Regions from separate parts of the Pseudoalteromonas sp. S1650 genome, predicted to be linked through region 1. Evidence: predicted binding sites of a transcription regulator. Region 1 holds the regulator's gene; each other region holds the start of a gene.
The links. The regulator sigma-54, encoded in region 1, starts transcription at its own class of promoters, with help from an activator protein. The targets are predictions, from matches to a motif close to GTTGGCACGNNNNTNGNNT.
Positions count from the first base shown of each region.

Region 2: a site for sigma-54 is predicted at 2,152-2,170, ahead of glnA (glutamate--ammonia ligase). Genes of this name have one in related genera too.
Region 3: a site for sigma-54 is predicted at 1,418-1,436, ahead of CWB80_RS05345 (EF-hand domain-containing protein). Genes of this name have one in related genera too.

Region 1 is NZ_PNDF01000115.1:13,150-17,350, reverse strand. Features, by position in the region: gene ptsN (PTS IIA-like nitrogen regulatory protein PtsN) at 1-391, opposite strand, end outside; gene hpf (ribosome hibernation promoting factor) at 395-682, opposite strand; gene CWB80_RS21600 (RNA polymerase factor sigma-54) at 709-2,205, opposite strand; gene lptB (LPS export ABC transporter ATP-binding protein) at 2,312-3,037, opposite strand; gene lptA (lipopolysaccharide transport periplasmic protein LptA) at 3,034-3,555, opposite strand; gene lptC (LPS export ABC transporter periplasmic protein LptC) at 3,545-4,099, opposite strand; gene kdsC (3-deoxy-manno-octulosonate-8-phosphatase KdsC) at 4,096-4,201, opposite strand, start outside.
Region 2 is NZ_PNDF01000008.1:189,908-194,108, forward strand. Features, by position in the region: gene CWB80_RS02080 (DUF4124 domain-containing protein) at 35-571, opposite strand; gene glnA (glutamate--ammonia ligase) at 690-2,096, opposite strand; gene typA (translational GTPase TypA) at 2,604-4,201, shown strand, end outside.
Region 3 is NZ_PNDF01000018.1:30,896-35,096, forward strand. Features, by position in the region: gene xthA (exodeoxyribonuclease III) at 1-594, opposite strand, end outside; gene CWB80_RS05340 (hypothetical protein) at 838-1,269, shown strand; gene CWB80_RS05345 (EF-hand domain-containing protein) at 1,476-1,997, shown strand; gene scpB (SMC-Scp complex subunit ScpB) at 2,128-2,718, shown strand; gene rluB (23S rRNA pseudouridine(2605) synthase RluB) at 2,715-3,587, shown strand; gene ald (alanine dehydrogenase) at 3,683-4,201, opposite strand, start outside.

The DNA of each region.
Region 1 (4,201 bases):
TACAAAAATCTTTATCTTTAAGTCTATCAGCAATTGTTGACAAGGTCTTCAAGTGCAACTGGCAATCGCCATCTGGTACGATGAGTGCCACAAAAATATCAACGGGACGATTGTCTATCGCATCAAAATTGATGGGAGATTCACTGACAATAATAAATGCATGAGGTTCATCAGCACCACTCATTCGACCGTGGGGAATAGCTATTCCTCGGCCGATACCTGTACTACCTAACTTTTCCCTGTTCAGAAAAGCATCTAGGATATCTTGTTGAGATAAATGAGGAAACTGCTGGTGAGCTAACTCGCTAATATACTCAAGAATTCTTTTTTTGCTATTAAAAAGGACCGCAGCTTTGCTGCAGTCCTGATTAGTAAGTGAACTAAGTTTCATAATTTAATGTCGAGCTAATTTCTCTTTATGCTTAATGACTTGGCGATCAAGTTTATCGATCAATGAGTCAATTGCTGCGTACATATCTTGATGTTCTGTAGAAGCGAACAACTCGCCTCCGTTTACATGTAAAGTTGCTTCTGCTTTTTGGCTTAATTTTTCTACATCTAAAATGACATGAACATTATTAATATGATCAAAATGCCTTTCTAGTTTTGCGAACTTAGTGTTTACATAGTCTCTTAATGAATCAGTGACTTCTACGTGACGACCAGTTAAATTTAGTTGCATAAGCATTTTCCTTCTATGTAAAACGTCTAAATCAGACTTTTACGCTGATTAGACGGAGGTATTGCTAGAGACTCACGATATTTTGCAATTGTACGTCTAGCTACTTTAATTCCTTGCTCAGCCAATATATCTGCAATTTTGCTATCACTCAATGGTTTAACCGAGTTTTCTGCAGCAACTAACTTCTTGATTAAAGCGCGAATTGCTGTAGAAGAACACTCACCACCATTTTCGGTGCTGACATGGCTTGAGAAGAAATATTTCAACTCAAAAATTCCCCTTGGGGTATGCATATATTTTTGTGTTGTAACCCGAGAAATCGTCGATTCATGCATTTCGACCATTTCAGCGACATCGTTTAGCACCATTGGCTTCATTGCTTCTGGGCCATGTTCAAAGAAAGCTTGCTGTTGTTGCACGATACAGTTGGTCACTTTTAGTAAAGTATCGTTACGGCTCTCTAAGCTCTTAATAAACCACTTTGCTTCTTGTAAGTGAGAACGAATAAATTGGCTGTCGCTACTTGATTTAACAGAGCGAGACATCGCTGCATATTGGCTATTCACTCTAATTTTTGGCATACAATCTGGGTTTAACTCGACTACCCAGCGGCCTTTCACTTTTTTCACTGATACATCGGGTATGACGTACTCAGATTCTTCGCGTACTATGCTATCCGCAGGCTTAGGATTTAAGCTGTGAATGAGCGTCATCACTTCTTTAAGCTCGTTTTCTTTAAGCTTAGTCTTTTTCATTAAAGTGCGATAGTCGCGACTTGCTAATAATTCGATATGCTCAGATAAAACCATTTTAGTTTCAGCTAAATATGGCGTATTGGCATCGAATTGACGAAGTTGTATACACAGGCACTCTTGTAAACTTCGCGCGCCGATACCAACTGGATCGAATAACTGTATTCTTTTTAAGACAGCTTCAACTTCATCGAGTTCGATTTCTTCTTCATCATTATTTTGATTAAAGCTTTCGACAATATCTTCGCAGCTAACCGTTAAAATACCTGAGTCATCGATAGCTTCAACGATGGCAACGGCAATCGCTTCATCGGTAGGACTAAATGGTGTGAGCTGTAGTTGCCACATTAAATATTCTTGCAGTGTTTCTGTTGAAGCACCTTGGTAAATAGACTCGTCTTCAGGCATTGGCCCAGACGATGTTGATGGGGCGGCACTCATGTACTCATCCCACGTAACATCCATAGCTAAGTCATCGCTAACCGTATCCTTACTCAGAGCATCACTGCTTTCTTGCTCGAATTCGCTAGGTGCTTCGTCGGCAGACGCGCTGACTTGTACATCGTCAGACTCCGCTTTTTGCTCATTCTTACCGATGCTTTCTTCGTTGTAATCCGCTTCTTCCACTTCAAGCAGAGGATTACTATCAAGCGCTTCTTGAATTTCTTGCTGGAGATCCAATGTACTGAGCTGCAACAAGCGAATGGCTTGTTGCAGTTGTGGAGTCATTGTAAGTTGCTGGCCCATGCGCAGCTGTAATGATTGCCTCATGTATCCCTAACAATCCTTTTTAAGTTATCGGTAACGGTGAAGACACTGTTATCGATTTATTGTCATTGTATAAGTCTAGCAGATGCTCTAGTCGGTGGCGTAATGGTTACAGCCTGAATTGCTCGCCTAGATAAACATCACGTACAGTTTGGTCAGCTAATACGTGCTCAGGTGTCCCTGATGCAATTAGCTCCCCATGAGAAACAATGTAGGCTTTTTCACAAACATCAAGGGTTTCTCGAACATTATGGTCAGTAATAAGTACACCAATACCACGATTTTTTAGGTGCTCAATAATTTTCTTTATATCTAACACCGAAATAGGATCAACACCAGCAAAAGGCTCATCTAAAAGGATAAATTTAGGATTAGCGGCTAATGCACGTGCAATTTCAACGCGGCGTCGTTCACCACCTGACAGTGCCATACCTTGGCTATCGCGAATATGTTGAATGCTAAATTCATCTAATAAGTTGTTAAGCGTCTCTTCGCGCGTTGTTTTGTTAAGATCTTTGCGGGTCTCTAATATGGCCATCAAGTTTTGGTAAACTGTTAATTTTCGAAAAATAGACGACTCTTGTGGTAGATAACCAATACCTAAGCGCGCACGGCTGTGCATTGGCAAAAGCGTGATATCGTTATCATCGATGCTTATTTTTCCTTTGTCGCTTGGTACGAGGCCTACAATCATATAGAAGGTCGTTGTTTTACCTGCACCATTTGGCCCTAACAAGCCAACAATACTGCCCGCTTCAACTTCAAGACCGACATTTTTAACCACTTGGCGGCCTTTGTAGCTTTTAGCTAAAAGCTCTGCTTTTAATGTGCTCATGGTTGGCCTTTATCGTCTTTTTTATTTTCTACAGGCACTAAAATAGTGTGTACACGATCTGTTGAGTTTTCGTCTTTTTCTGCGCTGATCAGCTGTTGAGCCATATCATAGGTAATGCTTTTTGCCGTTACTTTTTGACCCGCTTGAGTGACTTCAGCTTCGCCATTGAGTGTTAAGAAGCGTTTCGCAACATCATAACGAACTTCTTCGGCGCTGGCGCTCATCACGGTACCATCAGCTTGCTTTTCTTCGAAGTAAGCTGGTTTGCCTGTAGCGATAATTAATTCGACTGTACCTTCGGTGTCACCGCCATGTGCCTCAAGTCGCTCTGCTGTAATGCGACGATCACCATGCACGATCTCTACGTTACCTTCAAATATGCCAACGCCATCTTTTAGTTTACCGACTTGGCGATCTGAGCTAATGCTAATTTGAGCGCCTGTTTGCTCGGCAGCTGCGCCCGAAAAGGCAATCAATAAGCTTGGGATCAGGAGTAATTTCTTCAGTTTATTGGTCATAGTATATGGTTCGTGTATGGTTAGTTAACTCAACAATTTCGGCTTTTAAATCGGCTTTTAAGCCTTTACCGGTAATTTTTAAATTCGGTCCTGTTAGTGTTACAGGTTGCTTTGAAAACATCGTCATTTTATCAATGTCGACATTAATATTTTCTGCTTTTATGTCTTCGATCATACCGTTATGGGTTAAGTTTTTAGCAACTACATCCCCTTCAAAAATCAGCTGATCATTTTCGTATAAAGTAGCTTCTTTGGCTCTTACTTGCCAAACTTGCTGATCGCTATAAATAGTAAAAATAGGTTGTTCAAAAAAGGTAAACCCTAATTGTTGATACAACTCCATTTTTGCAGCTGCCACTTTATGACTAATTTTACCTTGCTCGTCATAAGCTGTTTGCTTTAGAGCAACGGCAGTGTAATCAGGCGTTGCGATGATCTCGTCTTCACTAGTTATTGTATCAGTTGACTGGTTAAAGTACGGGTACCATAACCACACCATGCAACAGACAAAAACAATACTCAGTAAAATACGGGCTATATTCATGCGCTGGTTCCATCGCTAGTTAACGGCTTGCCGTTTTCTAACATCAGTAAATCAGTTAATTCACGCACGGCTCCAAAGCCACCCGGTAATAATGTGGTGTAA
Region 2 (4,201 bases), on a different contig from region 1:
TCTTTTTGCTTTGCGAGACATCATGTCGAAAATTCTAATTTCCGTTATTAATTGAAGTTCTGTGCATGAAAAAAGTGCTGACTGGGCTAACTGAAACGAGTTTATTATTTGCATCAAAAAGTTTCGCTTGTAATGTGTGTTCGCCTCGAAAGACCTCTCTTAGAGCAAAGGTCGTGCTATTACTTGGTGCGCCATGAGGTGAACCATCAACGAGTAATTGAACTTTGAAACCAGTTTCAAAACGGGGGCTGACTCGTGTAGTAACATAAACAGAACCTGTATTTTCTCTCACAGTTTCTTCATTTGCGGGGGCTGCAATTGACACTTTAAAGTTAACAGGGACTGCACTTGGAGCAGTATCAAGAATACTGGTATCAGCTGCAGGCATTGTAAGGTTTTGGGTATTTAACTTGACCTCAGTAGCACCGGGGCGAGGAGTATCAGAAAATACTAATACACCATTCTCATCTTTCCAAGAATAGACTTTTTGTGCTGCTGTATAACCAAAAAAGCTTGCAAATAAAAACGATAATACCAATAAGGTTGTGCTTTTCACCCTGCGACCCTGCATTTTTTCACTTAACTAAAACTGTAGAGTAGAACCCGCTCAATTACCATTAAAAAAGCCCGCAGAGCGGGCTTGAGAACACACATTTATTATCTTTTAGATAATTCTGATACAGCGTGTATTACACGCTGTAGTACATTTCGAACTCAACTGGGTGAGTTGTCATGTTAAGTTTTTCAACTTCTTGGCTCTTAAGCGCGATGTATGCATCGATTAGGTCATCAGTGAATACGCCACCTTGAGTTAAGAACTCACGGTCTGCGTCTAATGATGCAAGTGCTTCTTGTAAAGAAGATGCAACTTGTGGGATCTCAGCTGCTTCTTCAGCAGGTAGATCGTATAAGTCTTTGTCCATTGCATCGCCAGGGTGGATCTTGTTCTTGATACCGTCTAGGCCAGCCATAAGCATTGCAGAGAATGCTAAGTATGGGTTCGCAGTTGGATCAGGGAAACGTACTTCGATACGACGTGCTTTTGCAGACGGTACCACTGGGATTCGGATTGAAGCAGAACGGTTACGTGCAGAGTATGCAAGCATTACAGGAGCTTCGAAGCCTGGTACTAAACGCTTGTATGAGTTCGTTGACGCGTTAGCGAATGCGTTGATTGCTTTAGCGTGCTTGATGATACCACCGATGTAGTAAAGTGCTTCTTCAGAAAGACCTGCGTATTTGTCACCCGCGAAGATGTTTACGCCATCTTTACCTAGAGATTGGTGACAGTGCATACCAGAACCGTTATCACCTACGATTGGTTTAGGCATGAATGTCGCTGTTTTTCCGTATAGGTGAGCCATGTTATGGATAACATATTTCATCTCTTGGATTTCGTCAGCTTTTAATACCATTGTATTGAAGCGAGTTGCGATCTCATTTTGACCTGCAGTTGCTACTTCGTGGTGGTGAGCTTCTACTACTTGACCTAGTTCTTCAAGAACTAAACAAGTTGCTGAACGCCAGTCATGTGATGAATCAACAGGTGAACACGGGAAGTAACCGCCTTTAACACCTGGACGGTGACCCATGTTACCGCCTTCATAATCTTTATCTGAGTTCCAAGCTGCTTCTACAGAATCGATTTTGTACATAGAACCAGACATGTCTGATTTGTATTTAACGTCATCAAAAAGGAAGAATTCTGGCTCTGGACCGAATAATACAGTGTCAGCAATACCAGTAGAGCGCATGTACTCTTCAGCGCGTTTTGCAACAGAACGTGGATCACGCTCGTAACCTTGAAGTGTTGAAGGCTCAACGACGTCACAACGTACGATTAGTGTAGCTTCTTCAGAAAACGGGTCCATTTTCGCAGACTCAGGAACAGGCATAAGTACCATGTCTGATTCGTTGATACCTTTCCAGCCAGCAATTGAAGAACCGTCAAACATTTTGCCGTCTTCGAAGAAATCTTCATCAATTTGATGATGAGGAATAGAAACATGCTGTTCTTTACCTTTGGTATCAGTAAAGCGTAAATCAATGAACTTAACGTCATTTTCTTTGATAAAATCTAAAACCGATTGTGACATGTGTCCTCCAATTGTTGGGTTTTATTTTTGCTGCATTATTGCTTTTCGCTTATATAAGCTGGTTTCGTGCCATGTTTTTAACACCTTGTTTAGGCTTGTAAAAAGTGAACAGGGTTTCGTTTTGTTAACTTTTATTGCACTAAGTTGGTGCGTAAAAAGATCATTCTGGTGCGTAAAAAGTGCGACCTTGTTTTGCACAATTATTGAGCGTGCCAATTTTTCGGTTATGAACACGATTTAGTGCCAAAATATGGTTCAAAAACTAAAATTTCGCCAGTTTTGAGCTCAGATTCACTTTAATTTTCATAAATTTGTCATTTATAAAACAGATACTTATAAAAAGCCTGAAGAAAGTTTATAAATTTATATTGGATAAACTTTCATCCATGCCATTATTAAGGGATAATATGCGCCCTTTTAAATCCTATGCTGGGACATCTGGTGAAAACGCAGGTGACTGCGTAGATCTTGCAGGATCAATGAGATTCAATTTCTCTGAGAAAAAATATGAGCATCGAAAAGTTAAGAAATATAGCGATTATCGCCCACGTTGACCACGGTAAAACAACTTTGGTTGATAAACTGCTTGAGCAATCAGGCACATTAGAAACGCGCGGCGGTAACGAAGAGCGCGTAATGGACTCAAACGACATTGAGAAAGAACGTGGTATTACCATTTTAGCTAAGAACACAGCTATCTCTTGGAACGACTACCATATCAATATCGTAGACACCCCAGGACACGCTGACTTCGGTGGTGAAGTAGAACGCGTACTTTCGATGGCTGACTCAGTATTACTACTTGTTGATGCTCAAGAAGGTCCAATGCCGCAAACGCGTTTCGTAACGCAAAAAGCATTCGCACAAGGTTTAACGCCGATTGTTGTAATCAACAAAATCGACAAACCAGGTGCACGTCCTGACTGGGTTATGGACCAAGTTTTCGATTTATTCGATAACTTAGGTGCAACTGACGAACAGTTAGACTTTAAAGTAATCTATGCATCAGCTATCAACGGCTGGGCAACAATGGATTTAGACGAGCCATCAGATAACATGGAACCAATGTTCCAGATGATCGTTGACGAAGTATCTCCACCGGATGCAGATCCTGAAGGTGCTTTCCAAATGCAAATTTCTCAGCTTGACTACAACTCATACATCGGTGTTATCGGTGTAGGTCGTATCAAGCGTGGTACTGTTCGTCCTAACCAACAGGTTACTGTTGTAAGCGCAGACGGTACTAAGCGTAACGGTAAAGTTGGCCAAGTAATGAGCTACTTAGGTCTTGAGCGTCATGAAGCAGAATCTGCAGGCGCAGGTGACATCATTGCAATCACAGGTCTTGGTGAGCTGAAAATCTCAGACACTATCTGTGATGTAAATACCGTTGAAGCATTACCACCGCTAAGTGTTGATGAGCCTACAGTAACAATGACGTTCTCTGTAAATACATCACCATTTGCTGGTAAAGAAGGTAAATTCGTAACTTCACGCAACATTCTTGAGCGTTTACAAGCTGAGCTTGTTCACAACGTTGCATTACGTGTTGAAGAAACTGACAACCCAGATAGCTTCCGTGTTTCTGGTCGTGGTGAGTTACACTTAGGTATCTTAATCGAGAACATGCGTCGTGAAGGTTACGAGCTTGCTGTATCTCGTCCACAAGTAATCCTTCGTGAAGTTGATGGTCAAAAAGAAGAGCCATACGAAACACTTACAATCGACTGTCAAGAAGAGCACCAAGGTTCTATCATGGAACAAATTGGTCTTCGTAAGGGTGAACTAACAGACATGTCTCCAGATGGTAAAGGCCGTGTACGCATGGACTTTATGATCCCAAGCCGTGGCTTAATTGGTTTCCAAACTGAATTCATGACATTAACGTCTGGTTCTGGTCTTCTTTACCACACATTCGATCACTACGGTCCACATAAAGGCGGTACTATCGGTGCTCGTAAGAATGGTGTAATGATTGCAAACGCAACTGGTAAAGCACTTACTAACGCATTATTCAACTTACAAGACCGTGGTAAGTTATTCATCGGTCACGGTGTTGAAGTTTACGAAGGTATGGTTATCGGTATCCACAGCCGTGACAACGA
Region 3 (4,201 bases), on a different contig from region 1:
ATCTTTAAAGCCCCAGTTTAATAAAGTGCTTAACCATTCACGCTCTTCAGGTTGGAAAGAACACTTACCTGTTTTTAACCAGCGCTTACGGTTTGGTTCACCAATACCAATGTCGAGATCGGTCGGTGAAATATTAATGTCGCCCATCACAATAACATCTTGCTCTGGCGTGTGGTTATCTTCTAAGTGAGTCATTAAATCTTTATAGAATTGACGCTTATAAGGGAATTTGGTTTCGTGGGAAATATTATCCCCTTGCGGGAAGTAGCCATTCATCACCGTTAGGTCACGACCATTTTCTTGTGTCACGGTAACACTGATCATACGACGCTGTGATTCGTCGGTATCGGTTGCAAAGCCTTTAACAACTGATTTTGGCTCTTGTTTACATAACATTGCCACGCCGTAATGTGCTTTTTGACCGTGAAAATAAACGTGATAACCCATTTTTTGCACATCTTCGAGAGGGAAGGCCTCATCATGTACTTTGATTTCTTGTAAGCCAATAATATCTGGTTGATGTTTATCAATTACGGCTTGCAATTGGTGTAAACGAGCGCGCAGGCCGTTAATGTTAAATGAGATTACCTTCATGGTGCACCTATTATTTTTGTTTCAGTGTTTAGCGCAATTCTATCATCAAACTAGGGCTTATTCATGAGCTAATTACGAAAATCAAATTGGGTAAATGTTGATCAATTGCTGCTTAATTTAAAAACATTGTTAACTCACTATTAATTATTAAATTAAATAAATAATTCAGTTGATCTGCTTATTTTTGTTTATATAATGCGCGCAAACCACCCGTTCATATTATGTACTATTTAAAGGTAAACCATGAAAAAACAATTAGTGATGCTTTCTCTTGCATGTATCTCATTTGGCTCATTAGCAAGCAACCCGCACTACTTTTCAGCTGATAACAGTATTGAATCGAAGTTATGTAGCTTAAGTGCAAACGAAGGGTTTACCGCTGCACGCAAAGAAGCAGCAAAGCATGGCATTTCAATGTCACGTTTTTCAAAAAGCATTTTATGTAACGGTACTGACATTCGTGAAATTGCAAAAAAAGCACAATCACAAGAAGTAGCAAAAGCAGCGATTGAAGTGTTTGCTAAAAATGAGCAAAAAGAAACTCAACTTTGCATCACTGCACTTAAAAAAGGTTTAACACCTGTGCGTGAAAAAATTGGCAACTTAAACACGTTAAAATGTAATGGCGAAGCAGTAACAGACTTCGTTAAGCGTTACCAAAACGCAGCTATCTAATAGCGACAGTATACTTATTTGTAAAAAGCGCTCTTCGGAGCGCTTTTTTTATGAAAAAATTACAGCAACCTATGAAAAGCTTGCTAAATCATAGGCTTAACAGTAACTTAACTAGATTGTAAGTGCTTGATTTTAGTCAATAAGGCATTTTGGCATTCAACTTGAAATAGTCTAATTGAATCTAATCGACTACAAGGAAATGTCTTATGAAAAAGTTAACTTTAGCATCTACAATTTTAGCAGCACTAAGTCTTTCAGCATGTTCTGCAAGTAACTCTTTAGCAAAAATCGACAGCGATTTTGGCAGTCTAGATAATGACAATGACGGCTATATCTCTAAGGTAGAAGCTGACGATGATGCAATTTGGGAGCATTTTTCAAACATCGATACCAATATGGACGAGCAAATCAGCCGTACTGAATTTAATGCATACATGCAATTAAATACAGGCAAGGTGGCAGCTGATAGTGAGGTATCTGAATCAGCATTTAAAGCTGAAATCGCTAAATTTGACCCAATCGAAAATGACTTTAAATCGTTAGATAACGACAAAAATGGTTATGTTTCAATTGAAGAAGCCGATGACGACGATATCGCAAATCACTTTGGCTATATGGATAGCAACAAAGATAAGCGTATAAGCCGCACTGAGTTTGTTAATTACATTAGCAAATATGGCAGCGACGTTGCCGAAGATGATGCCCTTGAAATGGTTAAAAATAGCTAATTTCAAAATTCATTTATAAATATCCCCCAAAGCCAGTGTTTTACACTGGCTTTTTTACAATAATTTTTCCAACCTTGGCCGACTTCTGTCATAATAGAGCGTTAGTGATTTAAAATGACCTTTAGTAGCAATGGCCACAAAACGTATCAGTGATGAACAGTTAGTCGAAATCATAGAAGCCGCGATTTTTGTTGCTGGAAAACCTGTGTCTAAACGTCATTTAAAAGAGACAGTATTAGCTGATTTAAGCGTATCTATGCCGCGCATTAATAATGCAATTGAACAAATTCAAACGCATTATCAAACCCGAGGCATTAAGCTTGTTGCAGTAGGCAGCGGTTACAGGTTTCAAGCCTGCGCTAGTTTAGCGCCTTGGCTGGCAAACTTATGGCAAGAGCGCGCACCTAAATACTCACGAGCACTACTAGAAACTTTATCCTTGATTGCCTATAGACAACCTATTACCCGTGGTGAAATTGAACAAGTACGGGGGGTTGCTGTTGGCTCAGGAATTATTAAAACCTTATTAGAAAGAGAGTGGGTTAGGGTTGTTGGCCATAAAGAGGTGCCCGGGCGCCCAGCGTTGTTTGCCACAACATCCGCTTTCTTAGATTATTTTTCATTAGCTGGTTTAGATGAATTACCGCCGTTACCTGAACTTCAGGAGAGTAAAATCAACCAGTTATTGAGCGATCCTTCTGTGAGAGAACTATCTGAATGAGTAATGTAGAAACTGAAAAGTTACAAAAAGTATTAGCCCGTGCTGGCGTGGGTTCACGTCGTGAAATGGAAAAATACATCGATGCCAACCGCGTGAGCGTGAATGGTAAAGTGGCTCGTTTAGGCGACCGCGTAGAAGCAACCGATGTAATTCGTGTTGACGGTCACGTAGTAAAAATTGAAGACAAAGCCGACCGTATTTGTCGTGTACTTATGTATAACAAACCAGAAGGCGAGTTATGTACACGTAAAGACCCTGAAGGCCGTCGTACGGTATTTGACCGTTTACCACGTGTTGATGGCGAACGCTGGATTGCAGTTGGCCGATTAGATATTAATACCGCAGGTTTAATGCTGTTTACTAACGACGGTGAACTTGCTAACCGTTTAATGCACCCAAGCTACGAAGTAGAGCGTGAGTACTCAGCTCGTGTGTTTGGTGAAGTGACTAACGAAACGCTACGCACTCTAACAAAAGGCGTTGAGCTTGAAGATGGTCCTGCGAAATTCTTAAACATCAAACCTATGGGTGGTGAAGGTATCAACCGTTGGTTCAATGTGACTTTAACAGAAGGTCGTAACCGCGAAGTACGTCGTTTATGGCAATCACAAGATGTTGAAGTATCGCGTCTTATCCGTATTCGTTACGGTAAGTTAGAGCTTGATAAGCGCTTGCCACAAGGTGGTTGGGCTGAACTTGATTTAGAGACGGTTAACTATTTACGCAAAACAGTACAACTAGGCCGCGAAACGCAAACTAAGCTGTCGGTTATTCCTGAAAAGCGTAAAGACAAACGTGCCAAAATCAACCAAATCCGTAAGGCGGTTAAAAAGCACAATCAACGCGCTAAACAAACTAAGCGTCGTTAATCAGAAATATAATTGTTTGCAGATAAACTAATTTATTTGCAAACAGGCATAAAAAAAGCAGCGATTTCGCTGCTTTTTTTGTTTCACAATGCTAATTAAGCATTTTCGACTGCTGTACGTGGGTCAACATATTCCATGTTGAAAGCTTCAGCTACTTCTTTATAAGTAATTTGGCCTTTGATTACGTTTAAGCCTTTTAAGAAGTTAGCATCGTCAAGAAGCGCTTTCTTATAACCTTTGTTAGCAAGGTTGATGATGAACGGTAATGTTGCATTGTTAAGTGCGAACGTAGAAGTACGTGGAACAGCACCTGGCATGTTAGCAACACAGTAGTGAACAACGTCATCAACAATGTAAGTAGGATCAGCGTGAGTTGTCGCTTTAGACGTTGCGATACAACCACCTTGGTCGATTGCAACGTCAACGATTGCAGAACCAGGCTTCATTGCTTTGATGTGCTCAGCTGTTACTAGTTTAGGCGCTGCTGCACCTGGGATTAGTACGCCACCGATCACAAGGTCAGCTTCTAATACGTGTTTTTCTAGTGCGTCAGCAGTAGAGTAGATAGCTTTAACTTTATTACCGAACTGTGCGTCTAATGCACGTAATACGTC